Regions from separate parts of the Rhizobium sp. PEPV16 genome, predicted to be linked through region 1. Evidence: predicted binding sites of a transcription regulator. Region 1 holds the regulator's gene; the other holds the start of a gene.
What was found. Region 1 encodes PhoB, which activates phosphate uptake and scavenging genes when phosphate is short. Its sites were predicted from a motif close to TGTCATNNANCTGTCAT; they were not measured.

Region 1 (10,945 bases):
TTGGCGCGCATAAGGCGCGAACGGCCGGTGCTGCTGGCAGCAATCCTCAGCGCGCTCGCCGCGCTTGCCGCCGGCATGAACAAGTGGGTTGTGCTTGTCCTGCTGCTTGTGATGATCCTCACGGCGCTTTTCAATGAGGCGCCGATCATTGAGGCCGAGCCGGCCCCGCCGGTGGAGATCGAGCCGGAAGCGCCGCCAAGCCGGCTGCCTGAAGTTTCCGCCACGCTCTCCGGCCTCGATATCCCCGTCATGGTGCTGTCGGACGACGCCTCGGTGCTCTTCCAGAACCGCGCTGCCGAAAAGGCCTTCGGCGAGGTGGCGCTCGGCGCCCATATATCGGCCCGTATGCGCTCGCCCGGCGTGCTCGACATGGTGCGCGAAACCATCGCCACCAACGCACCGAACCAGATCGAGCATTCCGAGCGGCTGCCGTCCGAGCGCGTCTATATCGTGCGCAGCGCTCCTGTCGAATTCGCGGCCGATGACGGCCCGCATGAACGCTATTTCATCCTCTCCTTCCGCGATATTTCCGAGGTCCGCCGGATCGACCGCATGCGCTCGGATTTCGTCGCCAATGCCAGCCATGAGCTGCGCACGCCGCTTGCCTCGCTGCGCGGCTTCATCGAGACCATCCAGGGGCCGGCGAAGAACGATCTGAAGGCGCAGGCGCGTTTCCTCAACATCATGCTCGACCAGACGACGCGCATGAGCCGGCTGGTCGACGACCTGCTGTCGCTCTCCCGCCTGGAGCTGAAATCGCACATTGCGCCGGATGAGAAGATCGACCTGGTGCCGCTGCTCGGCCATGTCAGAGATGCGCTTGTGCCGCTTGCCAGGGATGTCGGTGTCGACATCAACCTGCATCTACCCGACGGCAAGGTCGAGGTGCTGGGAGATCGCGACGAACTTGTCCAGGTCTTCGAGAACCTGATGGAAAATGCCTGCAAATACGGCCAGGAGGGCGAGATCGTCGATGTCTGGCTGAAGAACGGCACCGGCCAGCCGGTCGAGGTCAGCATCGTCGACAAGGGCCCGGGCATCCCGGCCGAGCACGTGCCGCGGCTGACGGAGCGCTTCTACCGGGTCAGTATCGAGGACAGCCGCTCGAAAAAGGGCACCGGCCTCGGCCTTGCCATCGTCAAACACATCCTCACCCGCCACCGGGCGCGGCTGATCGTCAAGTCGGAAGTCGGAAAGGGCACCGATTTTACCGTCCGCTTCTAACGATATGTCGCAACACTTTTACGTTGCATAATTTTATTATTTAAATCAATAACTTATATTGTCACAAATGTTTCATCGATTTGACATAAAAGGACGAGGCTTCAAGAGCTAAGAGAGTCCCGCCGATGAAAAAAGGCAATGCGAGGGCCTCTCTAAGGCCGCACTCACACAAGCCCAATGCGGGAGATTTCTAATGAACACCTTCAAGCTCACCGTTGCCGCGCTCGCTGCAACTGCTGCTTTCGCTGGCGCAGCCGTCGCCCGCGACCAGATCCAGATCGCTGGTTCGTCCACCGTCCTGCCTTACGCAAAGATCGTTGCCGAGTCCTTCGGCGAAACCTTCACCAACTTCAAGACGCCGGTCGTCGAATCCGGCGGCTCGGGCGCTGGCCTGAAGGAATTCTGCAAGGGCGTTGGCGAAGACACCATCGACATTGCGAATTCTTCGCGTCCGATCAATAAGAACGAAGTGGAAGCCTGCAAGGCTGCCGGCGTAACCGACATCCAGGAAGTCAAGATCGGTTATGACGGCATCGTCTTCGCAACCGACGCTTCCAACCCTGATCTCGCTTACGTTCCTGCCGATATCTACAAGGCCCTCGCAGCCCAGGTCGTCGTCGACGGCAAGCTCGTCGCCAACCCCTACAAGAAGTGGTCGGAAGTCAACCCGAAGCTTCCGGCTGTTGATATTGCTGCCTACATTCCGGGCGAAAAGCACGGCACCCGCGAAGTCTTCGAACAGAACGTTCTCGCTGCCGGCTGCAAGGCCTCTGGCGCAACCGACGTCATCGCCAAGGAAATCGCCGAGAAGGCTGCCCAGGGCAAGGCTTGCGTCGCAGTCCGCAAGGACGGCGTCGCCGTTGACATCGACGGCGACTATCCGGAAACCCTCGCACGCATCGCCGCCAACAAGACCGGCGTCGGCGTATTCGGCCTTTCCTTCTACGAAAACAACGCCGACAAGCTCAAGGTTGCGAGCATGAGCGGTATCGTTCCGTCCACCGAAACGATCGCCAACGGCACCTACCCGGTTTCCCGCCCGCTGTTCTTCTACGTCAAGAAGGCACATCTCGGCGCTGTTCCGGGCCTGAAGGAATATGTCAACTTCTTCGTATCCGACCAGATGATCGGCCCTGACAGCCCGCTCGTCGAATACGGCCTGGTTGCCGCTCCGGATGCCGAGCGCGAAGCGATCCGCAAGGAAGTCGAAGCCGGTAAGGCTATGTAATGACTTTTGCCGGCGCGGTGCCTTTCAGCCCGCGCCGGCATTGCTTATGCCCTGCGCGCCGGCGGTGCCGGAGCTGCAGGGTTGAATTCCTTCTCCATGATTGGAAGCTGAAGGCAGCTGACGAAGCTGCCGGGCTTTTTGGGGCTATGGGCCTGGGGACGTAACGAATGAGCACATCCATCATACTTTTGTGCCTTGTGGTGATCGGTACCGCCGCCTATCTGGTCGCGCGCAACCGTGCCACGGCGCTTGCCGGAGGCAGATCCTCCTCACTGCATTCACGGCCGGCCTATTACGGCGCCTATGCGGCGATCTGGGCAGTTCTTCCCGCCCTCATCGTCCTTGGCCTCTGGCTCTCCATCAGCCCCGGCATCATCCAGTCTTCGGTTCGCAGCGCTTTCCCTGACGACATCAGGGCTCAAGTCTCGGTCGAGCAGGATCTTGGTTATTCGACGGTGGCGACGGTCGCCCGCGGCCTGACGATGCTGACCTCGGATGAAACTGCGGCGGTCGGCAACGATCCGGCTGCGCTTCAGGCCAAGCTCCTCGAAAAGGGCGTGCCGCTTGCCGGCCAGCCGCTGCCTTATATGATCGACGCCGCCAGGACGCTCAACGCCATGAGCATGACGAGCCGCATCGCCATGACGGCGATCGTCTTCGCGCTCGCCGGCGCCGGCGCCTTCTATGCGCTGCGCTCCATCGCTCCGCGCTTCCGCGCCCGCAACCGGGTCGAGCGCGTCATACTCTGGGGCCTGCTGCTCGCCTCCTCGATCGCCATTCTGACGACGATCGGCATCGTGCTCTCCATGCTGTCGGAAGCAGCCCGCTTCTTTGCGGCCGTTCCCGCCATGGACTTCTTCTTCGGCACCGTTTGGGATCCGCGCTTTGCCGGAGCCGGCAGCTCATCCTTCGGTCAGTTCGGCCTGATCCCGCTGCTGCTCGGCACGATCTATATCGGCCTGGTCGCCATGCTGGTCGCCGTGCCGGTCGGCCTCTTTGCCGCCATCTACATGGCCGAATACGCCTCGATGAGGGTGCGCTCGGTCGCCAAGCCGCTGCTGGAAGTGCTCGCCGGCATTCCGACGATCGTCTACGGTTTCTTCGCGCTTGTGACCGTCGGCCCGTTCCTGCGCGATTTCTCCGCCCAGGTCAGCGGCCTTCTGTCCGGCAACTACAGCAATTTCATTCAGGCGCAGAGCGTTCTGACGGCGGGTATCGTCATGGGCATCATGCTGATCCCTTACGTGTCCTCGCTGTCGGACGATATTATTACCGCCGTGCCGCGGTCACTGCGTGACGGTTCGCTCGGTCTTGGTGCCACACGCTCCGAAACCATCAAGAAGGTGGTCTTGCCCGCAGCCCTTCCCGGCATCGTCGGCGCATTGCTGATGACTGCCTCGCGCGCCGTCGGCGAAACCATGATCGTCGTGCTGGCCGCCGGTGTGGCCGCCCGCATCCAGATCAACCCCTTCGAGCCGATGACGACGGTGACGGTCAAGATCGTCAACCAGCTGACCGGCGACCTTGAGTTCACCTCGCCGCAGACGCTGGTTGCCTTTGCCCTTGGCATCACCCTGTTCTGCATCACGCTTTGCCTCAATATCTATGCGCTTTACATCGTGCGCAAATACCGGGAGCAGTACGAATGACGGATATTGTTTCTCCCACATCAGGCGTCACCGTTTCCAAGGCGCCCGCGCGCCGCGATATCGGCATCAAGCGCCGCTATGCCGCCGAGCGCCGGTTCCAGGCCTATGGCATCGCCGCCATTACCTTCGGCCTCGTCTTCCTCTTCATCCTGCTGTGGACGGTAATCGGCAAAGGCTATACCGCCTTCCAGCAGACGGCGATCACCCTGCCGATCGAATTCGTCGAGAAGACGATCGACCCCGACAATAAGCGTGCGACCGACCCTTCGGTGCTGATCGCCGCCAATTATCCGGTTCTCCTGCGTGACGCGATCGTCAAGCAGCTGAACATCAATGCCTCGAGCCGTCCCGACGTGCGCGACGCATCCGCGATGCTGTCGAAAAGCGCGCCGATCCAGCTGCGCGATATGGTGATCGCCGATCCGTCGATCATCGGCAAGACGGTCAATGTCACGGTGCTCGCCGACGCCAATGTCGACAGCGCCAACAAGGCCCAGATCGACCTCTCGGTCGATGAGAAGAACCGCAAGGTCAACGACAAGCAGGTCGGCTGGATGAACGAGCTGAAGGCGAGCGGGGCGCTCCACAAGCAGTTCAACACCGGCCTTTTCGTCAACGGCAATTCCAGCCGTCCGGAGGCCGCAGGCCTTGGCGTCGCCCTGATCGGCTCGCTCTACCTGATGCTGATCGTGCTCGTGCTCGCTCTGCCGATCGGCGTCGCCGCCTCGATCTATCTCGAGGAGTTCGCGCCGAAGAACAAGCTGACGGACCTGATCGAGGTCAACATCAACAACCTCGCCGCGGTGCCTTCGATTGTCTACGGTCTGCTCGGTCTTTCCGTCTTCATCAACTTCATCGGCCTGCCGCGCTCGGCCTCGCTGGTCGGCGGCCTGGTGCTGACGCTGATGACCCTGCCGACGATCATCATCGCGACGCGTGCGGCACTGCGCGCCGTGCCGCCGTCGATCCGCGCCGCAGCGCTCGGCCTTGGCGCTTCGAAGATGCAGATGGTGTTTCACCATGTGCTGCCGCTCGCCATGCCGGGCATCCTGACCGGCACGATCATCGGCCTGGCGCACGCGCTCGGCGAAACCGCGCCGCTGCTCCTGATCGGCATGGTCGCCTTCGTCGCCAATGCGCCGACGACACCGCTCGATCCCTCGACGGCTCTGCCCGTACAGGTCTATATGTGGGCCAACGAGGCAGAACGTGCCTTCGTTGAGCGTACTTCGGGTGCCATCATCGTCCTGCTCCTGTTCCTGATCGTCATGAACATGGGCGCCATCCTCTTGCGTCGTCGCTTCGAGCGCCGCTGGTAAACGGAGTTACACATCATGAACATGTTGACGGAAGCTGCAGTTGAAAAGGCGCTGGATCAGAAGATGAGCAACGTCCCTTATAAAATGATCGGAAAGGATGTCTCGGTTTACTACGGCGAGAAGCGCGCGCTTTTCGATGTGAACCTGAACGTCCGCGAAAACACCGTAACCGCTCTGATCGGCCCGTCCGGCTGCGGCAAGTCGACCTTCCTGCGGTGCCTCAACCGCATGAACGATACGATCGACGGCTGCCGCGTCACCGGCAAGATCACGCTTGATACCGACGATGTCTATGATCCCGATATTGACGTCGTCGAACTTCGCGCCCGCGTCGGCATGGTCTTCCAGAAGCCGAACCCGTTCCCGAAGACGATCTATGAAAACGTCTCCTACGGCCCGCGCATCCATGGCCTTGCCAAGTCGAAGGCCGACCTCGACCAGATCGTCGAGACCAGCCTGCAGCGCGCCGGCCTCTGGAACGAGGTCAAGGACCGCGTGCATGAATCCGGCACCGGCCTGTCGGGCGGTCAGCAGCAGCGCCTCTGCATTGCGCGTGCCGTCGCCGTCAGCCCTGAAGTCATCCTGATGGACGAGCCCTGCTCGGCGCTCGATCCGATCGCCACCGCCAAGGTCGAGGAACTGATCCACGAGCTGCGCGAGAACTACACGATCGTCATCGTCACCCACTCCATGCAGCAGGCCGCGCGTGTCTCGCAGCGCACCGCCATGTTCCACCTCGGCAATCTCGTCGAGGAGAACGACACCGACAAGATGTTCACCAATCCCGACGATCCGCGCACCCAGGACTACATCATGGGTCGCTTCGGTTGATTTTGGCGACACCAAGCCTTCCCGTTATTCGAGGATAAAGCCCCATGGCATCGACACATATTTTTTCTGCCTATGATGATGATCTGAAGTTCCTGTCCAGGCGGATTTCCGAAATGGGCGGCCTGGCCGAGCAGATGGTCAGCGAAGCCGTCCGCGCCCTCGTCAACGGCGATACCGCGCTGGCGCAGAAGGTCATCTCGGACGATGTGATCCTCGATCACGCCGAACGCGAAATCGGCGACAAGGCGATCGTTACCATCGCCCGCCGTCAGCCGATGGCCTCGGACCTGCGTGAAATCATGGGTTCGATCCGCATCGCCGCCGATCTCGAACGCGTCGGCGACCTCGGCAAGAACACCGCCAAGCGCGTCATCGCCGTCCAAAGCACCGGCGTTCCCCGTAAGCTCGCCCGCGGCCTCGAGCATCTGTCCGAGCTGGCGCTCGTCCAGCTCAAGGAAGTGCTCGATGTCTACACCAATCGTTCAGCCGACAAGGCGAATGCGATCCGTGAACGCGACAACGAGATCGACGCGATGTACACCTCGCTGTTTCGCGAACTCCTGACCTATATGATGGAGGATCCGCGCAACATCACCAGCTGCACGCATCTTCTCTTCTGCGCCAAGAATATTGAGCGCATCGGCGACCATGCCACCAACATCGCCGAGACGATCTTTTACATGACGACAGGCGCACAGCCGGAAGGCGATCGTCCGAAGGATGACAGCGCCAACACCGTCGGCGCGGTCACGGAATAACCGCCCGCATAGTTAGTTGCGTGCGCGCCCGTCCGGGGCGCGCAAAGAGGTCGCAGCGAATTTCTGAATTTGCGCAGGATGAATTGCTTAAATCACCCCTGATTTAAGGATGATGCGCGAGGAGACCGACACGCATGATCCCGAGAGTTGCAGTTGTTGAAGACGAGGAAGCCCTCAGCGTGCTTCTTCGCTACAATCTCGAAGCGGAAGGCTTCGAGGTCGATACCATCCTTCGTGGCGACGAAGCCGAGATGAGGCTTCAGGAGCGCACGCCCGATCTTCTCATCCTCGATTGGATGCTGCCGGGTGTCTCCGGCATCGAGCTCTGCCGGCGCCTGCGCATGCGGCCTGAAACCGAGCGCCTGCCGATCATCATGCTGACGGCGCGCGGCGAAGAGAGCGAGCGCGTCCGCGGATTGTCGACGGGCGCCGACGATTATGTCGTCAAGCCCTTTTCGACCCCCGAGCTCGTTGCCCGCGTCAAGGCGATGCTGCGCCGCGCCCGCCCCGAGGTGCTGTCCACGGTGCTGAAATGCGGTGACATCGAACTCGACCGTGAGACCCATCGCGTCCATCGCAAGACCCGCGAAGTCCGCCTCGGCCCCACCGAATTCCGCCTGCTGGAATTCCTGATGTCGTCGCCGGGCCGGGTCTTCTCCCGCTCGCAGCTGTTGGATGGCGTCTGGGGCCACGATATCTATGTCGACGAGCGCACCGTCGACGTCCATGTCGGCCGCCTGCGCAAGGCGCTGAATTTCTCCAACATGCAAGACGTCATCCGCACCGTCCGCGGCGCCGGGTATTCGATGGAAGCCTGAGGGCTTCCATCTGAGCCTGCTGACAAAGCCCTTGCAAAACCTGCGACGTCATCCTCGGCCTTGTGCCGAGGATCTGCGTACGCCAAATTAAGCATTTGAAAATAAAGGTTTTTCCCTCAAGCAATTGGGGTGATCAGATGCTCGGCACAAGGCCGAGCATGACGGAGGGAAACCTCAGCTCCCATCTACGCATAAAAAAACGGGCCACTCGGCCCGTTTTCTGCATTCTGACGATGGTTGTCGTTCAGCTTGCCCGCGCTGCCGCCCGGCGGCGTTCATTGACCGGCTGGTAGGCGAGCTTCTGGTGATAGGCGCAATAGGGCGAATTGTCGGGGGATTCGCAGCCGCAGAAATGGAAGTCGTCCTTCAGCGGATCGCCGACCGGCCATTTGCAGGTGCGTTCGGTCAGTTCCGTCAGGCCGAGGCGGCGCGAAATCGGCACCACCACGTTGCCTCTCGGCACGTATTCCATTTCCTCGATCGTTTCGATCTCGATCTCTTCCTTCAGCATCGTCGCGCCCTGCTGGCGGGTAACGGTGCGGGTCGTGATCCGGGAGGCGTAGTTCGGTGCGCGCGGCGCCGATGTGTTGCGCTTCGGCGTTCGCGCCGCGGTGTTGGTGCCGCCGGCCTTGGCACGGCCGGGAAGGCACAGCCGGTGCACTTTGCCGATGACCGCGTTTCTGCTGACCCCGCCAAGTTGTGCCGCGATCTGGCTGGCGCTCAGTCCTTCGGCCCAAAGCTTCTTGAGTTTCTCGACCCGCTCGTCTGTCCAGTTCATGCCCTGTCTCCACCTTTTGCGTTGGTGATGGCAGAATCCCTCACCGTTGTCCCGGGAGCTCCGAAACAAGAAACGCTTGATCAATTTTGGTGACTAGTTCCGCCGCATGCAGTCTAGTAATTGATCTTTAACCTAGTGTGAGGCTGACTCCGTGACAAGAGTCGCATGAATCCGGATGAATCGAATTCGTAGTTTTCCCCAACTTGCTGCCCCTGCGTGGCATTTCTGCAATAATGCCTGTTGAAGACCGAAAATGCCGCTGTACACCTGTGCTGCATACGCTAAGGGCGCCGTTTTGTTGACATTGCAGCGCGAAAAGGAAATAGTGCCAGTCGCCGCCGCAAGGCGGCATTTTTAATTTTTCGGGCCTGGTTTCCTTAGCCGGAGTCATTGCCCACCAACTTTGATGGAGATCGCGCCATGGCTGAAGCCGCGCCGCTTTATGACACCTATTCTCGTGCCCCGCTGCGGTTCGAGCGAGGCGAGGGCGTATGGCTGATCACCGAAAGTGGCGAGCGATATCTCGATTTCGGCGCCGGCGTCGCCGTCACGTCAGTCGGCCACAGCAATCCGCATGTGGTCGGCGCATTGAAGGAGCAGGCCGACAAGGTCTGGCACCTGTCGAACATCTATGAGATCCCCGGACAGGAGCGTCTGGCAAAACGCCTGACCGACGCCACCTTCGCCGATAAGGTGTTCTTCACCAATTCGGGTGCCGAGGCGCTCGAATGCGCGATCAAGACGGCGCGCCGCTATCAGTTTTCCAAGGGCCATCCCGAGCGTTTCCATATCATCACCTTCGAAGGCGCCTTCCACGGACGGACGCTGGCGACGATCGCTGCCGGCGGCCAGGAGAAATATCTCGAAGGCTTCGGCCCCAAGGCGCCGGGTTTCGATCAGGTGGCTTTCGGCGATATCGAAGCGGTCCGCGCCGCGATCACCGAGGCGACGGCCGCCATCCTCATCGAGCCGGTGCAGGGCGAAGGCGGCGTCCGTCCTGCCACGCCTGAGTTCATGAAGGCGCTTCGCCAGCTCTGCGACGACAACGGCTTGCTCTTGATCCTCGACGAGGTCCAGACCGGCGTCGGCCGCACCGGCAAGCTCTTTGCTCATGAATGGTCGGGCATCACCCCCGACATCATGGCTGTCGCCAAGGGCATCGGCGGCGGTTTCCCGCTCGGCGCCTGCCTTGCCACGGCCGAGGCCGCCTCCGGCATGAAGGCCGGCACGCATGGCTCGACCTATGGCGGCAATCCGCTTGCCATGGCCGTCGGCAGCGCCGTGCTGGACATCATCCTTGCTGATGGCTTCCTCCAGCATGTGCGCGACGTAGCACTTGTCTTCCGCCAGGGCCTCGCCTCGCTGAAGGATCGTTATCCCGATGTGATCGAGGATGTGCGCGGCGAGGGCCTTTTGCTCGGCATCAAGGCTGCCGTTCCCTCAGCCGAACTGCTGCAGGCGATCCGCGCCGCCCATCTGCTCGGCGTGCCCGCCGGCGACAACGTCATCCGCCTTCTTCCGCCGCTCGTGGTCACCGCCGAGGAAGCCCGCGAGGGCCTTGCCCGCGTCGAACGCGCCGCCGAGAGCATTCGCGCCTCCAAGGTCAAGAAGACGGCTTGAAGAGATTGCCGCCTTCGGGCGCAGCACAGGTAAGAAGACGATATGAGCCCTAAACATTTCCTCGATCTTTCGGCAGTCACATCAGCCGATCTCAGAACCATCATGAACGATGCGCTTTCCCGCAAGCAGGCCTTCAAGGCAGGCCAGGGCGACAAGCCGCTCGCCGGCAAGATGCTGGCGATGATCTTCGAGAAGCCGTCGACGCGCACCCGCGTCTCCTTCGATGTCGGCATGCGCCAGCTCGGCGGTGAAACGCTGTTCCTGTCCGGCACCGAGATGCAGCTCGGCCGCGCCGAGACGATCGGCGACACCGCCAAGGTGCTGTCGCGTTATGTCGATGCGATCATGATCCGCACTACCGAGCATTCGCGGCTGGTCGAGCTGGCCCAGCATGCGACCGTGCCTGTCATCAATGCGCTGACGGATGACACCCATCCCTGCCAGATCATGGCCGATATCATGACCTTCGAAGAGCATCGGGGCCCGATCAAGGGCAAGACCATCGCCTGGACCGGCGACGGCAACAATGTGCTGCATTCGCTGGTCGAGGGTGCCGCGCGTTTCGGCTATCGCATGAACATGGCCGTCCCCCTTGGCTCGGAGCCCAAGGATCACTATCTGAACTGGGCCCGCAATGAGGGCGCCGAAATCATGCTCTGCCATGATGCCGACCGTGCGGTCGCCGGCGTCGATTGCGTGGTGACCGATACCTGGGTCTCC
Region 2 (10,945 bases), on a different contig from region 1:
CAACTGACCGAGAATATTCGGGAGCTCTCGGTTGTTCTTCTCGTCGAAGGTGAAGGTGACGTCGCGATCGCCGGTCTTTTCGGCTTTCACCACGTGGCGGTAATAGTTCGCCGTGAGGGGATTTAATTCCTTGGTCTTATCCAGGCTGAAGATGACATCCTCGGGCGTGACCGGCTGACCATCTGCCCATTTTGCCTCCTTACGCAGGCGAAAGGTTGCGCTCGAGACATCGGCGGGGAAGGACAGCCCTTCGGCGAGCAAGCCGTAGGAGACAAGCAGCTCGTCATCTGCCGCCTTCATCAAGGTGTCGTATACGAGCGTCAGGCCTACTCCCACCTGGCCTTTGGCAAGTACCGGGTTGAAGGTGTCGAAGGCCCCGCTCGCGGAGAGGCGGAGGTCTCCACCCTTCGGGGCATTAGGGTTCACATAGTCGAAATGAGTAAAGCCCGGCTTGTACTTCATCTCGCTGATGACCGAGCTTCCGATCTGAAACGGCTGGCCCTCAGCCAATGCCGTCCGCGGCGCCAGAGCACCCGCAAGCGACAGAAACAGACCGATTTTCGACCACAAAGCCGCCATTCCCATTTCCCCTGAATATTGATGGATACGACAATACGAGAAATAGGGGCGAAAAACAGGAGAGAGTCTGGTTTTTGCCGGGCTCGCGACATTTTGAGCCGCCAGCTCCCGTCAAAGGTCAGCTCCTGTCAATGCCTGAGGCGCTGCGGCGTTCCGTCACCGGCCCCTGCTGCGCCCGTCCAGCAAATCATCGATTCACCAAAATCGCTTTTCAGGATAGATTCGAGTGCAGATCACTTCGACATCGAATTAAGGGAACAGCATGGCTTTCGGCTTCGCCCAGGCTTTCAGGACATTAGGCACACTGGCGCTGGCCGGCGCGATCGGCGCAGGCCTTGCCGTTGGCGACGTCGGCGCTGAGCAGAAGACGCCGAGCCCGGGCAGCGCCAAGGGGCAGTTCGGCGCCGTCGGCCTGCCGACGCAGGGGCCGGCACAGCCGATCGGCTTTTACGCAAAGGGCTGCATGACGGGTGCGGTGGCGCTGCCGACCGACGGGCCGACCTGGCAGGCGATGCGGCTTTCGCGCAACCGTCGCTGGGGCAATCCGGCCATGATCGCGCTCTTGGAGCGGTTTTCGCAGGATGCGGTCAAATATGCCGGCTGGCCGGGCATCCTTGTCGGCGATATCGCGCAACCACGCGGCGGGCCGATGCTCAACGGCCATTCCTCGCACCAGATTGGCCTCGATGCCGATATCTGGTTTAGCCCGATGCCGGCGCGCCGCATGACGGCCGAGGAGCGCCAGGACCTGCCCTTCACCACCATGCTGCAGAAGGGCAAGTTCCTGACCGTCGACCCCAAGGTGTGGACGCAATCGCACGCGCGGCTGCTGATGCTCGCGGCGAGCTATCCCGAAGTGGAGCGCATCTTCGTCAATCCGGCGATCAAGAAGAAAATGTGCGACACCTGGGCCGGCGACCGCACCAACCTTGGTAAGCTCCGGCCGATATACGGCCATGACTCGCATTTCCACATCCGCATCAAATGCCCTTCGGGCGCTGCCGCATGCACGCCGCAAGCTCCTGTCCCCGCCGGCGACGGCTGCGACAAGTCGCTCGCCTATTGGTTCACGCCGGCGCCTTGGGCGCCGCCGAAACCGCCCAAGCCCGGCGCCAAGCCGCCGAAGCCGCCGCGTGAGATGATGGTCACCGATCTGCCCAACGCTTGCGCCGCCGTGCTCAATGCCGCTTCCGTTGCTTCGATGCAGGCCGCCACCTATGGTGGACCCTCCGCCGCAAGCGCGCTCGCCGCCGCTCCGGCAGCCGCGTCGGCTGAGGGCACCGATGGCGCGTTACCGGATGTCGGCCCAGTTCCGAACGACAAGCCGGCGATCCAATGAAGGGGCGGATGCTCTGTCTTTCAAATCGCAAATTCTTGGTATACAGCGGTCAAATCGATTGAATTGTTGGGGCGGAGATTCACTTCATGGCCGGCGGCAAATGCCTTGCGCTGATCGCGCATGACCAGAAGAAGGACGACATGGCGGCGTTCGCCCGCGCCAACCAGGATCTTCTCTCGCGCTGGAAGATCGTCGCCACCGGCACGACCGGCGGGCGGGTGCTCGACGCCGCTCCCGATCTTGACGTCGTCAGGCTGAAAAGCGGACCGCTCGGCGGCGACCAGCAGATCGGCGCGCTGATTTCGACCGGCGAGGTCGACGCCCTGATCTTCTTCGTCGACCCCTTGACGCCGATGCCGCACGATGTCGACGTGAAGGCGCTGATGCGGCTGGCGATCGTTTACGATATTCCGATGGCGCTCAACCACGCGACCGCTATAAAACTTCTTCCCACACTCGAAGCCTGATCAGCACGGAACCGGCCATGCCAAAACCGAACAACAGCACCGCTCCGCTGCCTTTCCCGATCCTGATCGGCGATATCGGCGGCACCAATGCCCGCTTCTCCATCCTGACCGATGCCTACGCCGAGCCGAAGCAGTTTCCGAACGTGCGCACGGCGGATTTTGCCACGATCGACGAAGCGATCCAGCAAGGCGTGCTCGACAAGACCGCCGTGCAGCCGCGCTCGGCGATCCTCGCCGTCGCCGGCCCGATCAACGACGACGAGATCCCGCTGACCAATTGCGACTGGGTGGTGCGGCCGAAGACGATGATCGAGGGCCTCGGCATGGAGGATGTGCTCGTCGTCAACGATTTCGAGGCGCAGGCGCTGGCAATCGCCGCGCTTTCGGATGAAAACCGCGAACGCATCGGCGACGCCACCGGCGACATGATCGCCTCCCGCGTCGTGCTCGGACCGGGCACCGGCCTCGGCGTCGGCGGGCTCGTGCATGCCCAGCACAGCTGGATCCCGGTTCCCGGCGAAGGTGGCCATGTCGATCTCGGGCCGCGCAGCAAGCGTGACTATCAAATCTTCCCGCATATCGAGACGATCGAAGGCCGCGTTTCGGCTGAGCAGATTCTCTGCGGGCGCGGCCTCGTCAACCTCTATCACGCCATCTGCGTGGTCGACGGCATCGAGCCGACGATGAAGGATCCCGCCGACATCACCTCGCACGCGCTTGCCGGCAGCGACAAGGCAGCCATAGAGACCGTCTCGCTGTTTGCCACCTATCTCGGCCGCGTGGCGGGCGACATGGCGATGGTGTTCATGGCGCGCGGCGGCGTCTATCTCTCCGGCGGGATTTCGCAGAAGATCATCCCGGCGCTGAAGAAGCAGGAATTCCGCATCGCCTTCGAGGACAAGGCGCCGCATACGGCGCTGCTTCGCACCATCCCGACCTATGTGGTGACACATCCGCTGGCGGCGCTTGCCGGGCTTTCCTCCTATGCGCGCATGCCGGCGAATTTCGGCGTCTCGACGGAAGGCCGCCGCTGGCGGCGTTAAGCTCGGCATGCAAGGCAATAGAGCGTTCTTGGCGCGTCCCATCCGGACGCGCGGCGCTCTAGCCAAACCGGTCCCAACTCTTTATAGACCCCGGCAAAAGTGCGTGTCGCCCTCGCGGGGCGCTTAGCCCGAGACAGGAAACCCTATTTGGAAGCGGCGGAAAGCAGAACGCAGAGCGTCAGCAGCGATACCGTAACCGGCATCCTGAAGCGCATCATCGCTGAAAACGGCCGCGACCATCTGTGGGGCTATGTCTTTGCGATCGCCTGCCTCATCGTGGTGGCGCTTTCGACGGCGTTTACCGCCTGGATCATGCGGGCAATCATCGACGAGGCCTTCGCCAATCGGCGCGCCGACGTCGTCTGGATCATCTGTCTTTCGATCTTCATCGCCTTCGTGCTGCGCGGTTTTGCGAGCTATGGCCAGGCGGTGGCGCTTTCCAGGGTCGGCAACGATATCGTCGCCCGTTACCAGCGCCGGCTCTATGCGCATCTGATGACGCTTTCGGTCGGCTTCTTCAGCGAGGCGCGCTCGGCCCATATCGCTGCGCAGGTGAGCCAGAATGTCAGCGGCATCCGCGACGTGCTCAACCTGACGATCACCTCGACGGTGCGCGACCTGCTCACCTTCGTTTCGCTGCTCGCCGTGATGATCATCCAGGATCCGCTGCTCAGCCTTGCCGTGTTCATCATGGCGCCGCCGCTGCTTTATGCATTGCGCTATGTTTCCAAGCGGCTGCGCTCGGCGACCCGCGAGGCCGTGCACCTGAACAGCCACGTTCTCGGCGCCATGCAGGAGACGATCCAGGGCATCGCCATCGTGAAAGCCTTCACGATGGAAGAAGAACTGGAACGCAAGGTCAACAAGCTCATCAAGGGCGCCGAAAGCCGGGCGAACCGGATTGCCCGGCTTTCCGAACGCACCTCTCCGCTGACGGAAAGCTTCGCAGGTTTTGCCGTCGCCAGCGTGCTTGCCTATGCCGCCTACCGCTCGATCTACTTCAATGTGCCGCCGGGCGCCTTCTTCTCCTTCGTCACGGCGCTGCTGCTCGCCTATGACCCGGCCCGCCGGCTTGCCCGCCTGCAGGTGCAGATGGAGCGCGCCGTCGTGAATGCGCGGATGATCTATGAACTGCTCGACATGGAACCGCGCCAGCGCGACCTGCCGGATGCCCGGCCGCTGACGGTGACGCAGGCAAGGATCGAATTCCGCAATGTTTCCTTCGCCTACGGCAATGAGAGCGTGCTTAGCGGCGTCAGTTTCACCGCCGAGGGCGGCGCGACCACTGCGCTGGTCGGTCCCTCCGGCGCCGGCAAGTCCACCGTGATCAGCCTCATTCCGCGCTTCTACGATCCGCGCGAGGGCGAAATCCTGATCGACGGACAGGACATCGCCCACATCACCAAGAAGTCGCTGCGTCAGCAGCTCGCCTATGTCTCGCAGCAGCCCTATCTGTTCGAGGGCACGATCCGCGACAATATACGCTATGGCCGGCCGGAAGCGACCGATGCCGAGGTGGAAGAGGCCGCCCGGCTTGCCTATGCGCATGACTTCATCTCGGCACAGCCGCAGGGTTACGAGACACCGGTCGGCGAAAACGGCGTGACGCTTTCGGGCGGCCAGCGCCAGCGGCTATCGATCGCGCGCGCTTTGGTGCGCAATGCGCCGATCCTGCTTCTCGACGAGGCGACCTCGGCCCTTGACACCGAATCCGAGGCGGCCGTGCAGAAAGCGCTCGACGAAGCGATGAGCGGACGCACCGTCGTCGTCATCGCCCATCGGCTTTCGACCGTGGTGCGCGCCGACAAGATCGTCGTCATGCAGCAGGGCCGCGTCGTCGAGGAAGGCAATCACGAGACGCTTGCGAAGGTCAGCGACGGTCTTTACGCTCGCCTCAACAACCTGCAGAGGCCTTCGGCCTCCGATTCAAACTGACCTGGTGAGACTGACATGAGCGATGCTGCGATGAAACTGGTGGTGGTCGGCGCAGCAGGACGCATGGGGCAGACGCTGATCCGGCTCATCCATTCCATCGAGGGCGTGAGCCTGCATGCCGCGGTCGAGCGCGCCGGCTCGCCCTTCGTCGGTAAGGATGCCGGCGAGATCGCCGGTCTCGGCCCGACCGGTGTCATCATCGGCGACGATCCGCTCAACGCTTTTCTCGATGCCGAAGGCGTGCTCGACTTCACCTCGCCTGCCGCAACGGTGGAATTTTCAGGCCTCGCCGCGCAGGCCCGCATCGTCCATATCATCGGCACGACGGGCTGTTTACCCGACGACAATGCCAAGATCGCCGCGGCGGCCCGCCATGCGCGCGTCGTCAAGTCAGGCAATATGAGCCTCGGGGTCAATCTGCTCGGCGTGCTCGCAGAGCAGGCAGCGCGTGCGCTTGATCCTGTCGACTGGGATATCGAGATCCTGGAAATGCACCACAAGCACAAGGTGGACGCGCCTTCAGGCACAGCCCTTCTCCTCGGCGAGGCCGCGGCAAAAGGGCGCGGCATCGATCTTGCCTCGAAATCGGTCCGGGTGCGCGACGGCCATACGGGCGCCCGCGAGGCGGGCACGATCGGCTTTGCGACGCTGCGCGGCGGCTCCGTCATCGGCGAACATTCCGTGCTTTTTGCCGGAGAAGGTGAAATCGTCACCCTGTCGCACAGTGCGGCCGACCGCTCGATCTTTGCGCGCGGCGCCATCAAGGCGGCGCTCTGGGCGCGTGACAAGAAGCCGGGTCTCTATTCCATGCTCGACGTGCTCGGGCTCTCTTCCTCATAACGATACTACGGAGGCAAATTCATGAGCGGTACCCTCGTCCTCGTTCGCCACGGCCAGAGTGACTGGAACCTGAAGAATCTCTTCACCGGCTGGAAGGATCCCGATCTGACCGAGCTCGGTATCCAGGAAGCTAATGCAGGCGGTGCCGCACTCGCGGACTACGGGATCAAATTCGACGTCGCCTACACCTCGGTGCTGGTGCGTGCGCAGCACACGCTGAAGCTCATCCTCGACAAGGTCGGCCAGCCCGATCTCCTGACGATCCGCGACCAGGCGCTGAACGAGCGCGACTACGGCGACCTCTCCGGTCTCAACAAGGACGATGCGCGCGCCAAATGGGGCGAGGAACAGGTGCATATCTGGCGCCGTTCCTATGACGTGCCTCCTCCCGGCGGTGAAAGCCTGCGTGACACCGGCGCCCGCGTCTGGCCCTACTACCTCACGGAGATCTTGCCGCGCGTGCTCAGGGGCGAGAAGGTGCTGGTTGCCGCGCACGGCAATTCGCTGCGCTCGCTGGTGATGGTGCTCGACAAGCTCAGCCGCGAAGGCGTGCTTGCCCTCAACCTCGCGACCGGCGTGCCGATGGTCTACACGCTGAAGGCGGATTCCACTGTCGCGTCCAAGGAAGTGCTCGGCGACATGTCGGGCGCACATTGATCTCAGCTGATCTTTCCCCGCTTCGGCGGGGAAAGGCGCTCAATTTTCGATGGTGAACTGTACCCGGTCGGCCGCGAAGCGGCTGATCGAATATTGCACCGGCACACCCTCAAGATCGGTATTCATCGCCTTGGCGATCAGCAGGATCGCGCCGGGGGTGAGTTCGAGGTCGGCCATATCGGCTGCACTGGCATGGGCTGCCGTCACCTCGGTCGTCGCCCGGACGTAATCCGGCAGGCCGAGTTCGGCGAAAGCCTTGGTGATCGATTCCCCCGTCCGGTAAGCCTCACCGATACCGGCAAAGCGCTTGGCGGGAAACCAGCTCGTCGCCCTTGAAACCGGCCGCTTATCTGCCTGGCGCAATGTTTCCAGGCGGATCACCTGATCTCCTTGCTTCAGGCCCAGCCAGCGGGCGATCTCGGCACTCGCCTCCTCCTTCGCCTCATCGAGCAGAAGGCCGCGCATTTCACGCGCCTGATCGCCGATGCCGGCGGTGAAACGCGTGCGCCGGGTGATCGGGAAATTCAACCGCTCCTTGCGCTCGATCAGCGTGCCGCGGCCTTGTACCGCACGGACGATCCCCTCCTGGGCGAGCGCCGCCAGCGCGCTGCGCACCGTATGCCGGTTGACGCCGAATTGCAGCGCCAGCATGGTTTCCGGCGGCACCATTCCCGTTTCGTCATAGGCTCCGTTGCTGATCGCCTCGCGAATCCGATCGGCGATCTGGCGCCAGAGCGCCACGCCGGTTTGCCTTTGCACCTGCTTCAATCCCGCCATTCCACCCCTGCCCTGCCATTTCACGCCGACGATGTCACACGCTTGTCACGACATCGATTTAGAGCTAAGTGTATCTTGTATGGTTGTCTATATCAATAGACATTTTAAGGGAAGCGGCGATGATATCAGCGGACAGGACAGACGCTGCGTCACAGACGGCATCCGGGCGCAAACGCGCCGCCGATCTGCTGGCGCGGGCGGAGCGCAGCGAACTCTTGGCAGTCTTCGATGCGCTGCCGGAAAAGCCTGTGGCCCATCCGGTGCGCGGACCGGAAACCGGGCTGGTGATGGTGCGCGGACGCATCGGCGGCGGCGGCGCTCCCTTCAACCTGGGGGAAGTGACCGTGACGCGAGCGACCGTCCGGCTCGACTCCGGCTCGGTCGGCCATGCGCAGGCGCTCGGCACCGACCGTGAAAAGGCCAGGCTTGCGGCGATCTTCGACGCGCTCTGGCAGGAGGAGGCGACGCAGGGTTTCGTCGAACAGGCCCTGCTTTTACCGATCGCCGAGCGGATCGCCGATGCCGAACGCCGCAAGGCGGACGAGACGGCGGCAACCCGCGTCGATTTCTTCACCATGGTGCGGGGAGACAACTGATGGGCCTGAGGACAGAAGCTCTGACCGGCGGCTTTGCCGAGCCGGTCTTCCATGCCCAGAGCGTCTTCAAGATGCTGATGGACGGCATGGCGCGCCCCGGCACGATCCAGACCGTTCAGCCCGATGTCGCTCCGCCGGCACCGCTCGGCATCGCCGCCGGCACGATCGCGCTGACGCTTTGCGACCACGACACGCCCGTCTGGCTTTCCCAGGGACTGGCGAGATCCGCCGTGCCGGAGTGGCTCGGCTTCCATACCGGCGCGCCGTTGACCACCGAAAAAGCCGAAGCGCGCTTTGCCTTCACCGAGGCCGGCACCGCACCTTCCTCCTTCGGCCTCTTTGCATCAGGTACGCAGGAATATCCCGACCGCTCGACGACCCTCATCGTCGAACTCGCCGAACTCGAGGGCGGCCGCAGGCTGGCGCTGATGGGTCCCGGCATCCAGAGCGTGGCGGAGATCGCGCCTATCGGCCTGCCGGAGACCTTCCTGCGGCTCTGGACCGAGAACCGCGCGCTCTTTCCGCGCGGCGTCGACATCGTGCTGACGGCGGGTAAACGCTTCCTCTGCCTGCCGCGCACCACCAAGATCACAGTAACGGAGATCTGAGCTCATGTATGTCGCCGTCAAGGGTGGCGAGACCGCCATCGCCAATGCCCACCGCCTGCTCGCCGACCGCCGCCGCGGCGACCGTTCGCTGCCGGCGATCGGCATCGAACAGATCGTGGCGCAGCTGGCGCTCGCCGTCGACCGCGTCATGGCCGAGGCCTCGCTTTTCGACCGTACGCTCGCAGCCCTTGCCATCCGCCAATCGCGGGGCGACATGATCGAGGCGATCTTCCTGCTGCGCGCCTACCGCACGACGCTGCCGCGTTTCGGCTATTCCAGGCCGCTCGACACGGCTGATATGACGATCGAACGCCGCATCTCGGCGACCTACAAGGATCTGCCGGGCGGCCAGCTTCTCGGCCCCACCTTCGACTATACCCACCGCCTGCTCGATCCCTCCCTGCTTTCGGACGAGGCGGTCGAGACGCCCGCTCAACGCGCCGCCGAAACCGGCCGCGTCATGCGCGTCTCCGAGATCCTCGGCGAGGAAGGCCTGATCGAGGCCGACGGCGACATGCCGGAAGATCACGAGATCGGCGATCTGACCCGCGAGCCGATGGAATTCCCGATGACCCGCGACTTGCGCCTGCAGGCGCTTGCCCGCGGCGACGAGGGCTTCCTGCTGGCGCTCGGTTATTCCACTCAGCGCGGCTATGGCCGGAACCACCCCTTCACCGGTGAAATCCGCATCGGCGACGTCGAGGTAGAATTCGACGTGCCGGAACTCGGCTTCGCCGTCTCGCTCGGCACCATCCAGATCACCGAATGCCAGATGGTCAACCAGTTCAAGGGTTCGGCCAAGGCGCCGCCGCAATTTACCCGCGGCTACGGCCTGGTCTTTGGCCAGAGTGAGCGCAAGGCGATGGCGATGTCGCTGGTGGACCGGGCTCTTCGCGCCGAAGAGCTCGGCGAGGATATCACAGCGCCGGCACAGGACGAGGAATTCGTCATCTCGCACTCCGACAACGTCCAGGCGACGGGCTTCGTCGAGCACCTGAAGCTTCCGCATTATGTGGACTTCCAGGCCGAACTCGATCTCGTCCGCCGCATGCGCCGCGAATTCGAAGCCGCCCGCAACGGTGGCGAAGACATGAAGGAAGCCGCCGAATGACCGATCTGGCCAGCTACAACTTCGCCTATCTCGACGAACAGACCAAGCGGATGATCCGCCGGGCGATCCTGAAGGCAATCGCCATTCCCGGCTATCAGGTGCCCTTCGCCTCGCGCGAAATGCCGATGCCCTATGGCTGGGGCACCGGCGGCGTGCAGGTGACGGCCTCGATCATCGGACCGGACGACGTGCTGAAGGTCATCGACCAGGGTGCCGACGACACGACCAACGCCGTTTCCATCCGCGCCTTCTTCCAGAAGGTCGCCAATGTCGCGGTGACGACGCATACCAAGGATGCGACGATCATCCAGACGCGCCACCGCATTCCCGAGGAAAAGCTCGAGGCGGGCCAGGTGCTCGTCTACCAGGTGCCGATCCCCGAGCCGCTGCGCTTCCTCGAGCCGCGCGAGACCGAGACCCGCAAGATGCATGCGCTCGAAGAATACGGCCTCATGCATGTGAAGCTCTACGAGGACATCGCCCATAACGGCCGCATCTCGCGGACTTACGCCTATCCGGTGAAGGTCCATGGCCGCTATGTCATGGACCCGTCGCCGACGCCGAAATTCGACAATCCGAAGATGCATATGTCGGACGCGCTGCAGCTCTTCGGCGCCGGACGCGAGAAGCGCATTTATGCGGTCCCGCCCTATACCAACGTCGTCAGCCTGGACTTCGAGGATTACCCTTTCGATATCCAGCGCTTCGACAAACCCTGCGCCCTTTGCGGCGCCGAGGAAGTCTATCTCGACGAAGTGGTTCTCGACGACAAGGGTGGGCGCATGTTCGTCTGCTCCGACACCGATTATTGCGAAGACCGCCGCGCGCACGGATATGCCGGCGAAATGCTGGCCCGGGAGGCTGCAGAATGAGCGATACTCCGCTTCTCAAAGTCCGTGACGTTTCGAAATTCTACGGCAACCGTATCGGCTGCCGCGACGTCTCCTTCGAGCTCTGGCCCGGCGAAGTGCTCGCCATCGTCGGTGAATCCGG

Region 2: phnF (phosphonate metabolism transcriptional regulator PhnF) is a predicted target of PhoB. The motif match lies at 7,670-7,686, and genes of this name have one in related genera.

The regions. Positions count from the first base shown of each region.
Region 1 covers NZ_VSZV01000320.1:12,316-23,260, forward strand. Annotated here, with positions in the region: gene phoR (phosphate regulon sensor histidine kinase PhoR) at 1-1,224, shown strand; gene FY112_RS20355 (substrate-binding domain-containing protein) at 1,418-2,452, shown strand; gene pstC (phosphate ABC transporter permease subunit PstC) at 2,620-4,101, shown strand; gene pstA (phosphate ABC transporter permease PstA) at 4,098-5,420, shown strand; gene pstB (phosphate ABC transporter ATP-binding protein PstB) at 5,436-6,251, shown strand; gene phoU (phosphate signaling complex protein PhoU) at 6,296-7,009, shown strand; gene phoB (phosphate regulon transcriptional regulator PhoB) at 7,144-7,827, shown strand; gene FY112_RS20385 (GcrA family cell cycle regulator) at 8,072-8,605, opposite strand; gene FY112_RS20390 (aspartate aminotransferase family protein) at 9,026-10,225, shown strand; gene argF (ornithine carbamoyltransferase) at 10,268-10,945, shown strand, end outside.
Region 2 covers NZ_VSZV01000354.1:93,973-104,917, forward strand. Annotated here, with positions in the region: gene FY112_RS33340 (extracellular solute-binding protein) at 1-579, opposite strand, end outside; gene mepA (penicillin-insensitive murein endopeptidase) at 842-1,918, shown strand; gene FY112_RS33350 (methylglyoxal synthase) at 2,005-2,385, shown strand; gene FY112_RS33355 (glucokinase) at 2,403-3,428, shown strand; gene FY112_RS33360 (ABC transporter ATP-binding protein) at 3,576-5,363, shown strand; gene dapB (4-hydroxy-tetrahydrodipicolinate reductase) at 5,379-6,203, shown strand; gene FY112_RS33370 (2,3-bisphosphoglycerate-dependent phosphoglycerate mutase) at 6,225-6,860, shown strand; gene phnF (phosphonate metabolism transcriptional regulator PhnF) at 6,900-7,637, opposite strand; gene phnG (phosphonate C-P lyase system protein PhnG) at 7,757-8,233, shown strand; gene phnH (phosphonate C-P lyase system protein PhnH) at 8,233-8,841, shown strand; gene FY112_RS33390 (carbon-phosphorus lyase complex subunit PhnI) at 8,846-9,952, shown strand; gene FY112_RS33395 (alpha-D-ribose 1-methylphosphonate 5-phosphate C-P-lyase PhnJ) at 9,949-10,824, shown strand; gene phnK (phosphonate C-P lyase system protein PhnK) at 10,821-10,945, shown strand, end outside.